DNA from 3 places in the Methylocystis heyeri genome. Region 1 is predicted to be linked to each of the others. Evidence: predicted binding sites of a transcription regulator. Region 1 holds the regulator's gene; each other region holds the start of a gene.
What was found. Region 1 encodes LexA, which represses DNA repair genes until DNA is damaged. Its sites were predicted from a motif close to TGTTCNNNNTGTGTTCNG; they were not measured.

Region 1 (3,596 bases):
GGGTCGGCACGGAGCGCGCCCTGGTCATGACCCTCGCGATGCTCCTCGCCGTCCTGCTGGATCGCGCCGCCTTCTCGATGCGCAACCTCGCCTGGGCCGCATTCTTCGTGGTGATGTTCGAACCCGAGGCATTGCTGGGCGCGAGCTTCCAGCTCTCCTTCGCTGCGGTCGCCGCCCTGATCGCGGTCTATGAGGCGAAAGCCGATGTGCGCAATCTCGACCGCGAGCGCGCCGGCGACGTCTCCGTCCTTTCTCCGCGCCCTGCGCAGGAATACTGGCTCGCCCGGCTCAAACGCGGGCTGCTGCTCGGGCCCGGCGCCGCGTTGTTCGCCACCTTCTGCGCCACCTCCGCGACCGCCTCCTTCATGGCCAACGACTTCCATGAGATCAGCCCCTATGTGCTGGTCGGAAACCCGCTCACGCTCGCGATCATCGAATTTTTCGCGGTGCCGGCGGCTTTGCTCGGGGCGGCGCTCTACCCGCTCGGCCTCGACGGGCTGGTGTGGAGCTATCTCGGCCTCGGGATCGACCTCGTGGTCGCCATCGCAAAACTCATCGGCTCGGCGCCCGGCGCCAGCCTGCCGGTGAAAAGCTTCGCGCCCTGGGCGATCTTCCTGCTCGCCCTCGCTATGCTCTTCATGGTGCTCTGGCGCAGCTGGACGCTGCGCGCCTTCGCATTGCCGCTCGCTCTGCTCGGTCTCCTCGGCGCCTCCAGCGGCCCTGGGTTCGACCTCGCAGTGGCGCCGAGCGGAGAATCAGCGGCCGTGCGTCTGCCGGAAGGCGGCCTTGCGCTGCTGGGATCAAAACCCGGCGCCTTCGCGGCCGAGCAATGGCTGCGCGCCGACGCCGATTCTCGCGCGCCGGGTGACGCCCGCGGCGGCGTCTCCTGCGACAGCTACGGCTGCGTCGCCCGCGCCATCGACGGTAGATTCGTCGTCCTCGTCGAGAAGCGGGCTGCGTTGATCGAAGATTGCGCCAAGGCCGCAATTGTCGTGACGCCGCTCTATGCGCCTTCCGGGTGCGACGCGCCGGTCGTCATAGACCGCCGGAAACTCGAAGAAACCGGCGCGGTCGCCCTGCGCCTGAAGCCGTCGGGGGTCGAATGGTCGACGGGGCGAAGCCGCGGCGAGGATCGGCCATGGTCCAAACCGCCCCCGGGGCATAAGATTTTCACGCCGCCGCCCGAGCCCAATGCGGGCGGAGACGGGGAGGCAGCGGATTTCGAGGAGTAGGGAGTCTACCCGGGGCGTTATCCCCCCTTGACGTGACGGGGAGGGTCGCCGCGAAGCGGCGGGGTGGGGCGATTTCCACTGCAATTTACACTATTTAACCCCCACCCGACCCGGCTCCGCCGGGCCACCCTCCCCGCCGCAAGGGGGAGGGATGGGGAGCCCCACGTTCCATGGTGCTTCCCTTCATTCGGCGGGACCCCCAAACCTCAATAACGCCGCACCAGGCTGATCAGCTTGCCCTGGATGCGCACGCGGTCAGGACCGAAGATACGGGTCTCATAGGCCGGATTGGCCGCCTCCAGCGCAATCGAAGCCCCGCGCTTGCGCAGGCGCTTCAGCGTCGCTTCCTCGTCGTCGATCAGCGCGACGACGATGTCGCCGCTCTCGGCCTGGTCCTGTTTCTTGATGACGACCGTATCGCCGTCGAGGATGCCGGCCTCGATCATCGAGTCGCCGCGCACCTCGAGCGCGAAATGCTCGCCGTTCGAAAGCAGATCGGGCGGCAGGCTGATGGTGTGGCTGCGCGACTGGATCGCCGAAATCGGCGTGCCGGCGGCGATGCGTCCCATCACCGGAATCGCAACCTGCTGATTCTCGTTGTTCTCCTCGCGCTCCTGCAAAGGGCGCACGCGGCCGAGGCTGCCCTCGATGACATTGGGCGAGAATTTGCGCGCCCGGTTCGGCGCCGAAGGAGTGGAGGACTCTGGAAGGCGGAGCACCTCCAGGGCGCGGGCGCGGTTGGGCAGGCGGCGTATGAAACCGCGCTCCTCGAGTGCGAGGATCAGGCGATGGATGCCGGATTTGGAGCGCAGATCGAGCGCGTCCTTCATCTCGTCGAAGGAGGGAGGCACGCCGGTCTCTTTGAGGCGTTCGTTAATGAAACGCAGGAGATCGCTCTGCTTTCGCGTCAACATCGGCTTTTTGCCCCCGGGAGCGGCAGTCGGACCATTTTCGGGCTCCGCCGGGCGGAACTATGGCCGCCGCTCATAAACAAATCATGAACGCAAGCATAGACGTTCCTGCTGCGTTCCGCAACGCGCTTCAGTTGCTGGTATAGTTAAAATTGATCGGCGCGATCAGGCCGCGCGGCGGCGGGGGGAAAGGCGCGGCGCGGCGAACGCTCGCCACGGCGGCGGCGTCGAGATCGGGCAGGCCGCTGGATTTGTAGACGGAGACCCCGGTTAGATTGCCCTTGATGTCGACCCGGAAGAGGACCACCCCGTTTCCCTTGAGACGATTGGTCGTGACCCGCTCGGGCACATGCATGCCCGGCATGATCATGCCCCACAGAATGGAAAGATAGGTGGAGTTGGCCTTGCCGCCCGACACCGGCGAGGCCTTGGCCGCGCCGCTGAACATATATTGCGGGGCAGGGTCTGGGTCGGTCAATTGCTCGGCCAGGGATTTTGCGCCCTTTCGGGTCTCGGCCTGGGTTTGGGCGGTCGATTCGTTTTCTGGCGGCCGCTGCTGGTCGATGTCGGCCTGTTCGATCGTTTCGGCGTCGGGCCTGTCCTCGGCGTTTTTCAAGGCCGCGGTCTTGTCCGAGACCTCTCTGGCCGCTTCCTCGGTCTCGCTGGTCTGTTTTTGAGGCTCGGGCTTCTGCGCCGCCTGGGCGGTGCGCGGCGCCTTGCTTTGGGCCCTGGTCTCGGCGTCCTGCGCCTTTCGCTCGACGGTCTCCTTGTTCGGCGCCCGCGGCGCGTCGGTGGCGGGCTCTTCATAATAGGAGGACTGCTTGGGCTCGGGTTTCTGCTCCTCGGGCTTTGGTTCCGGCTTCGGCTGCTCCTCGGGCGGGGGCGGGGGCTCCGGCGCCGGCGGCTCGACGATCACCTCGACGGGAGTCTCCACGGCCTGCATGTCGCGCGGCGTGAGGATCGCGTCGAGAAGGACCAGCGCCGCCAGCACGGCGAGGTGGCAAAGAAGCACGACGCCCAGAATGGCGCCAAAGCGCCTGCGCGGCGGCTCCACGAACTGGGCCGGTTCGATCAGGCGCTGGAGGGCGTCGCTTTCAGAAGCCACGGCTAGACGGCTCCGCAGGACCGCGACGACCGATAAGAAAGAACTTTAACTTCAACAGAGATATTTTTTATAATCATAGTCTTATATCTCATAGCTGATGTTTCAGTTTAGCTTGAGAGCCGGCTCGCTCCGATCCCGGCGGGCTCGCGCGCCGGCCCTCAACCCTTCAGGCTGATCCGATCGTCCTGGCCGAAGTGACCGGGAACGAAGGCGTCGAAGGCCGCCCAGAACAGGCTTCTCAGCTCGTCCCGCTCCATCATGGCCTCGTGCCGGGCGCCGGGTATGTCGACCAGCGTCGCGATGTCGAGCCTCTGGGCGAAGCGCTCTATCGCGGGGGTCGAAACGATC
Region 2 (3,596 bases), 2.1 Mb from region 1:
AGCCGCGGTCACGAGCGGCGACGACTACGCCTATTGAGACAAGGAGCGCTTCGATGTGGTATTTTTCCTGGATTCTGGGCCTCGGCCTCGCCTGCGCCTTCGCGATCCTCAACGCCATGTGGCTCGAGATCGAGGAATACAGCGAGGAGAAATGACGCTTCTCGCGAATGCGCCCTAAAGAACGCCGCGCCGGCCCAAGGCGCGGCGTCGCACGATCCAGGCGCGGGGTTGCAAAGAGACCGTAAACACGCTTGGTTACCATGCGCCGATCCAGGAGGTTAATCGTGAAGCCTGCGCGAACCGACAAAGGGCCAATGCGCCGCCGGTCTTTCTGCCTGGGTCTTGGAGCGGCGTTTCTATACGTCTCTGCTGGCAGGGGCGCAGAAAAGCAAGGTCTCGACGGGACATGGGGCGGGGCCCGAAACGGCGTGACCGCGCAGGTGATCATTGTCGGCGCCACGGTGATCGGCTTTTACTGGCGCAATGATTATTTCGACGCCGAGAGCCCGAAATTTTCCGAGGATGGCCGAACCCTGTCCTTCGCCTTTCCAGCAGGAACGGCTGTGCTGAAGCGCACGGGCGAGCGCACGGCCAAAATAGCGGTCACCGAAAAAGGCCGGTCGACAGACTTGGACCTGCATAGGGATTAAGCGCTTTGCGATCAGGGCAAAGGCCTTGGGCGCGCACTGCGGGGCAGGAGGATAATGCGCCGCGCCGCCTGCCGCCGGCCCGAATTTCCGCTTCGTTCATTCGCCGGCGCTTTTTTCAGCGCCGTTCGCCGCTTCGATGGGCTCTGCTTTTTGAGTTCCGCCAGCTTCTTCGCCGCCGCCTCGAAAACGGCGTCCACCGGGCGCGGTTGCGCGTCAATCGCCTTGCGATATTTTTCATATTCGGTTTCGGCTTTCGCCCGCGCCTGTTCGGCCGATATTTTTCCGGCGTGGCCGAGCAATTCCCGGCCGGAAAGCCGCAAGAAATCGTCGAGCTTCGCGATCCAATCCCGCATCTTCATCGGCTTACGGTTCAAGGCCTGCAATTCGGCAAATTCGAGATGGGCCGAAACGATGCGGTTGAGCGCTTCGAGTTCGTCTGGCGCGAGATAATTCTTGGCGATGGCGACGTCGCCCTTTCGAATGACGCCGCCCGCACGGGTGACGGTCAGCCCCATGCGGGGCTTGCCGGCGTCGGCTCGGCCGTGGACAATCTCCGCCGCCGTATGGCCATGGGTCGCCCACTGGCGGAACTGCGTGCCGTGATGGCTGCGCACGAGATAGCCGACCGCGAGGACGGCGGGAAGGCTGTAGTGACGAAGCCGACGGGAAACCTCCCGGATCCCTTCGGGTCGAACTTGTAAGTATTCCTTACAAGTTGCCGCCTCCTCGATTTTCCCTTCCGCGAAAATCGCTTTGAGATGCAGCGTAACATTCTGAGGCGTGACCTGAAACAATTCGGCAATTTGCGCCTGCGTGAGCCATAGCGTCTCGCCCTCGAAACGGCATTGGATGCGCGTCCGGCCGTCTTATGCTTGATACAGCAGGAATTCCGTTTGCCGCCCGTCCGACTCGTTCATGGCTATAGCTTTCCGGTAAAAGCGTTATGCAAAAGCGATTTCCATAACTCGTCGATGGCGACTGGTCGACGAGTTCCATCGCGTCGCGCATCCACTTCTGCTGGAAACGCTCCAGGAACAGACCGGCGGCTCTATTTTCGGTTCAACAAAGGAGGTGGTGCCGCAAGAGGGATTCGAACCCCCGACCCCCTCATTACGAATGAGGTGCTCTACCGACTGAGCTATTGCGGCGTTGCCCGGCGTCGAAGACGCCCGAGACGAGCCTCTCATATCGGGGCCGCGGCGCTTTTTCAAGCGGCGACTTGGGAAATGGCCCGCCTTGTGCGCAATTTTCGAAACTGCGGCGCTTCTTTTAAAGGAACGCCCGCCGGGGACGCCCGATCAAGAAGTGCGAGGCCATTCGAATTGGCCCCGCCCAGGCCGGGTCAGCCCTTCACGCCGGGAACGCCTGCCCCGTAGGAAGCGATGAAAAAACGCTCATGCAGGACTAGGGCCCAGAGCCAGGCCCCGATCATCTCAGCGCTTGCGCTTCAGATCCGCCTGCGCGCCGGGGAGACTGGCCAGGGCCTGCTGGCGCAATTGCTCGATTTCGCTCTTGATCTTGGAGGCCTCGGCGCGCGCCTGCCGCGCCCGGCGACGCAGCGGAGCGTGAGTCAGCCAGGATGCGAGGCCCCCGGCGAGCACCCCCACCGCGACGGAGGTCAGCACGACCAGGAACAGCGGGGCCTCGAAGGACAGGCCCGAGGCCTCGCCGCCCGGAAACGGATCGAGGAAAATCTTCACCGAGCCGCGGTTCGCCAATGCGAAGAACAGGATCAACAGACCGAGCGGGACATACACGAGCAAACGCAGCAGCGACCTCATCACTCTCCTCGATCTCCTGCCTTAAGGGGCGGCCGCGCCGAAGCTTCAGCCCTTGTAGTTCTCGTTCAGGCGCTCGCGCATTTCCTTGCCGGTCTTGAAGAACGGCACGCTTTTCTCCTGGACGGAGACCTGTTCCCCGGTGCGGGGGTTGCGGCCGGTGCGCGCGTCGCGCTTCTTCACCGAGAAGACGCCGAAGCCGCGCAGTTCGACCCGGTCGCCGCGCGCCAGCGCCGAAGTGATCTCGTCGAGAATCGTGCCGACGATGGTCTCGACGTCACGCTGATAGAGGTGCTCGTTGCGGCTGGCGATACGCTGGATGAGTTCGGACTTGATCATAATTTTATCCCGCCTGAGGCAGCGCGCAGCTGCGACGCCCGGTTGCGCTGCGACGCTATGTTCAATTTGCTGCAGAACCCTGCCAAATCGCCAGGAGCCCGTCAAGACGAGGATGTTGCGTATCCGCCTGATCGAAAAGCACAGCGAGCGGTGAGAGGCCGAGCGCCCGGGCGCCCGCCGAAGCGAGGCCCAGCAGCCCCGTCCGTTCAAGGCTCGGTTTTTTCTTCCAGTCCTTCACCGGCAGTTTCTTGGCGACCCCTTTTTCGGTTTCGAGCCACTGGATCGCCTCGGTCTCTCCGCCCACCATGTCGGCGAGCTTCAGCGGAACGCTCTGGCGCCCCGTGAAGACGCGCCCGTCCGAAACCTTGGCGAGTTCGGCGTCGTCCAGATGGCGCCGGGCCTTCACGAGATCCTTGAACCAGGCGTAGCTGTCGCTGACCAGCGACGCGATGGCCGCCCGGGCGGCCTCGCTGGTGGGCTCGAAGCCGTTGGGCGCGGCCTTCAGGGGGCTGGACTTGATCTCCTCGACCTTCACGCCGAGCGTATCCAGGGTCTTGGCGACATTGGGAAACTGAAACAACACGCCGATCGATCCGACCAGCGAATTGCCCCGCACCACGATTTCGTCGGCGCCGAGGGCGGCGATGTAGCCGCCCGACGCCCCCAGCGTGCCGATCACGGCGACGATGGGCTTTTTCTCGCCGACTTTGCGCAGGGCGAGATAGAGTTTCTCGGCCCCGGTCGTCGTCCCGCCGGGGCTGTCGATCGTCAATATCAGCGCGCTCGCTTTGGATTCGCCGATCTTCTTGATCAGATCCAAGGTGTCGCT
Region 3 (3,596 bases), 2.3 Mb from region 1:
CAGAGTTCCTCGGAGGGCTTCCGAAGGGGTGAAAAACTCATGCGGTGATAAGGAGTTGGACCGAACTTCTCGATCGCCGAGAGATGACGCGGAACCCCGTAACCGGCGTTTTCCGCGAAGCCATATTCGGGGTGTCGCTCCGCCAATCGACGCATCATGGCGTCCCTCATCACTTTTGCGACGATGGACGCCGCGGCGATCGATAAAGAAATGGCGTCGCCCTTGACGATGGCTTCGCCCCGGCAGGGAAGATCGGGAAGAAACCGTCCGTCGACCAGCGCGTAGGCGGGCCGGACCGAGAGGCCGGCAGCGGCCCGCGTCATCGCCAGCAAGGCCGCCCTGCGGATGTTGAGCGCGTCTATTTCGGCTGCGGTTGCAAAGGCGAAGGACACCGAAAGGGCGCTTTCACAGATCAGAGCGAAGGCGGTTTCTCGCGCTTTGGCGGTCAATGCTTTGGAATCATTGACCCCTTGCGGAGGTTGGTCCGGGTTCAAAATGACGGCCGCCGCGCAGACCGGGCCCGCGAGCGGCCCGCAGCCGACTTCGTCGATGCCTGCGAGCGGCCATAATCCCCTGCCGCGAAAACGGCTGTCGTGGGAGAAATCGAGTTCCGTTTTCCTTGGGCCGCTCAATGTCGCAAATCCTGGCTCGAACCTTTTCATGAGGTTAAGCCGCCCCGGCGAGCCGGCGCAACGGCGCTTCTTCCCGCCCAGGTCAAAACAGCGAAAGCTGTTCGCCTTCGCGCCTGGGCCTCTGGAACAGATCGCAGCGCAGACGTGTCGCGCCGAAGCCGAGACGGGAAGCCGCGACCTCGAACCTGCGGCCGATCATCCAGGCATAAGGGCCCTCGCCCTTCAGGCGGCTCTCGAACGCGGCGTCATAGAGCTTGCCGTCTCTGGTGGAGCGGATCAGCGAAAGCACATGGCGCGCCTTATCCGGGTAATGCGCGACGAGCCATTCGGTGAATATCTCCCTCACTTCGAGCGGCAGGCGCAGCATCACATAGCCGGCCTCCCGCGCGCCCGCGGCATGGGCTCGGGTCAATATAGTCTCGATTTCGGGATCGTTGATCCCCGGAATGATGGGAGCCACCATGACCGCCGTGGGAATTCCGGCGGCGCTGAGCTTTTCTATCGTTTCCAGCCGGAGTCGCGGCGAAGCGGCGCGGGGCTCCATCTTGCGCGCGAGCGCGCCGTCGAGCGTCGTAATGGAGATCGCGACCTTGGCGAGGCCCTTGCGCGCCATGGGCGCCAGAATGTCGATGTCCCGCGTCACCAGCGCCGATTTGGTGACGATGCCGACAGGGTGATCGGCGCGCTGCAGCGTCTCCAGCACGCCGCGCATGACGCGGAAGCGTTTTTCGGTCGGCTGGTAGGGATCGGTGTTGGTTCCGATGGCGATGGTCTTCGGCGCATAGCCCGGCGCGGAAAGCTCGCGCTCCAGAAGCTGCGCCGCGCCTTCCTTCACGAAAATCTCGGTCTCGAAATCGAGACCGGGAGAGCAGCCCATATAGGCGTGGGTCGGACGCGCGAAACAATAAACGCAGCCGTGTTCGCAGCCCCGGTAGGGGTTGATCGAACGGTCGAAGGCGATATCCGGGGAATCGTTGCGGGTGATGACGCTGCGCGGGCGTTCGATATGGATGTTGGTCTTTAAGGGATCGAGAGTCTCCAGCGAACCCCAGCCGTCGTCGATCTGCTCCCGGACGCTGGGCTCGTAGCGGCCGCTCCGCTTCGAGATCGCGCCGCGCCCGCGACGGCGCTCGGCTGCGACGACATCCGCCGCGACGATTTCGGGCGCGGACGAAGAAGATTCCCGCGACCGGCGCGCAGACCTGCCGTCCGGCGCCCGAGAGGCCGCATGATTTACGGAACTTTCGAGAGCGCTCATCGCGACGCCGCCTCCTCAACCCCGTTGCCGTTCTTGACGCCCGGCTTGCGGCCCGAAGCCACGCCGCGGGGACCGCCACGGCGGACCCGGGCCGCAAGCCGAACTAACCTACGCGCACACCGCTCACGCACGACGACGGTTAACCGCCTGACAGAACATACACCGAACAAAAGAACATTTAGCGAACAGTTTCGGCGCTGTCAACAGCTTGGCGCCGTCGAGCGGGGGCCGAAGCGCCTTGGAGGACGGACGAAATTTCACGGGCGCGCCAAGCCACGCCCGGCCGATCAGGCTCTGTGGGAGTATGTCTAGTGAAAAAGCGGCCTATCCGCCGACTCAGGCCGCCGGCGGGGTTTCGGTGGGCTTGGCCGCGGCGCGCCGGCGCCTCGGCTTGCGCACGCCTATGCTTTTCCATTCATTGGGCGCGAGGTCTATGGTCCGGGGCCCTCTGCGCGGGTCGGGGCGCAGACGCCGGGCGATGTCGGCGCGAATCGAGGGCGCCTTGAGCGCGAGGCCGACGAGATCGGAGGCGAAGCCGGGCAGGATCAGCAGCAGCGAACCGAGCGCCTGCAATCCGCCGTCCATCATATTGGGGCTCGCGCCGGGCTTGGTTTCGCTCTTGCCCATCCTGCGGCGCAGATATTCGATCAAGCGCTTGATATCGAGCAGGCCGAGCAGGGTCGTGCCGGCGCCGAGGGCGATCGCCGCCAGCAGTCCGAGGATTTGCACCACCAGCACGAAGGCGACGACTTCGATAAAGAGCCATCCGCCTACCGCATAGGCGACGATTTTCGACCTGTTCACGCGTGTCAATCGTTTCAGCGAGCCTCCGCCAGCTTCCCGTCGAATAGATCGGCATTGATTCGTGACTTGCAACTACCGACATGCTACCGCAAAATCCCAACCCGAGGGAGTGACCTCTTTGCCCAACGACGGATCCTTCGACCCTTCCCTCCTCGTCTTCGCGGCGCTTGCGGTGTTTGTGATCTGGAAGCTGCGCTCGGTGCTCGGCATGCGCTCGGACCGCGACTCGGCGGAGCCCAGCCGCTTCCAGCCGCTCGGCGCTCCTTCTCGCAACCCGCAGTTCGAGCCGCGGCCGGCGGGCGCCGCCGCATCCGCCGAGAACGCCGACCGCTGGCGGGGCATGGCCGAGAAGGGCGGCGAGGCCTGGAACGGACTGGAGGCGATCGCCGCCGCAGACCCCGGATTTTCCGGTCCCGCCTTCATGGAAGGGGCCCGCAAAGCCTATGAAATGGTCGTTCACGCCTTCGCCGTCGGCGATCGGGACACGTTGCGCCGCCTGCTTTCCGACGAGGTCTGCAATAATTTCCTGGTCGAGATAAACTCCCGCGAAGCCCGGGGAGAAACGATGGAGTCCGTGCTGGTCTCGATCGACCAGGCGAGCGTCGAAGACGCGCGCGCGCTGCCCCGCTCCAACAGCATAACGGTGCGCTTTTCCAGCAAACTCATCACGGCCCGCAAGAACAAGGACGGCGCGGTCATCGAGGGCGATCTCGAGCGCGCCGCGCCGATCGTCGACCTGTGGACGTTCGCGCGCGACCCGGGAAGCCGCGACCCCAATTGGAAGCTCGTCGCGACCGAAGCCGCGCGCTGACCCGTGAAGCCGCCTCCCTGGGTCGACGGCGAGCCCCTGCCCTTCGCCGCGCTCGAAGGGTTCGAAAACGACGATCTCGATTGCGCCTTTG

Region 2: rhuM (RhuM family protein) is a predicted target of LexA. The motif match lies at 1,670-1,687, and genes of this name have one in related genera.
Region 3: H2LOC_RS15160 (PA0069 family radical SAM protein) is a predicted target of LexA. The motif match lies at 2,042-2,059, and genes of this name have one in related genera.

The regions. Positions count from the first base shown of each region.
Region 1 is NZ_CP046052.1:1,074,648-1,078,243, reverse strand. Features, by position in the region: gene H2LOC_RS04795 (ComEC/Rec2 family competence protein) at 1-1,232, shown strand, start outside; gene lexA (transcriptional repressor LexA) at 1,439-2,146, opposite strand; gene H2LOC_RS22060 (TonB family protein) at 2,274-2,498, opposite strand; partial or broken gene H2LOC_RS22055 (hypothetical protein) at 3,028-3,234, opposite strand; gene H2LOC_RS04780 (alpha/beta fold hydrolase) at 3,407-3,596, opposite strand, start outside.
Region 2 is NZ_CP046052.1:3,215,594-3,219,189, forward strand. Features, by position in the region: gene cydB (cytochrome d ubiquinol oxidase subunit II) at 1-37, shown strand, start outside; gene cydX (cytochrome bd-I oxidase subunit CydX) at 54-155, shown strand; gene H2LOC_RS14595 (hypothetical protein) at 429-650, shown strand; gene rhuM (RhuM family protein) at 662-1,444, opposite strand; tRNA gene H2LOC_RS14605 (tRNA-Thr) at 1,723-1,798, opposite strand; gene H2LOC_RS14610 (lipopolysaccharide assembly protein LapA domain-containing protein) at 2,084-2,431, opposite strand; gene ihfB (integration host factor subunit beta) at 2,477-2,872, opposite strand; gene sppA (signal peptide peptidase SppA) at 2,829-3,596, opposite strand, start outside.
Region 3 is NZ_CP046052.1:3,332,324-3,335,919, forward strand. Features, by position in the region: gene H2LOC_RS15155 (ribonuclease HII) at 1-632, opposite strand, end outside; gene H2LOC_RS15160 (PA0069 family radical SAM protein) at 715-1,890, opposite strand; gene H2LOC_RS15165 (FxsA family protein) at 2,227-2,694, opposite strand; gene H2LOC_RS15170 (Tim44/TimA family putative adaptor protein) at 2,813-3,505, shown strand; gene mltA (murein transglycosylase A) at 3,509-3,596, shown strand, end outside.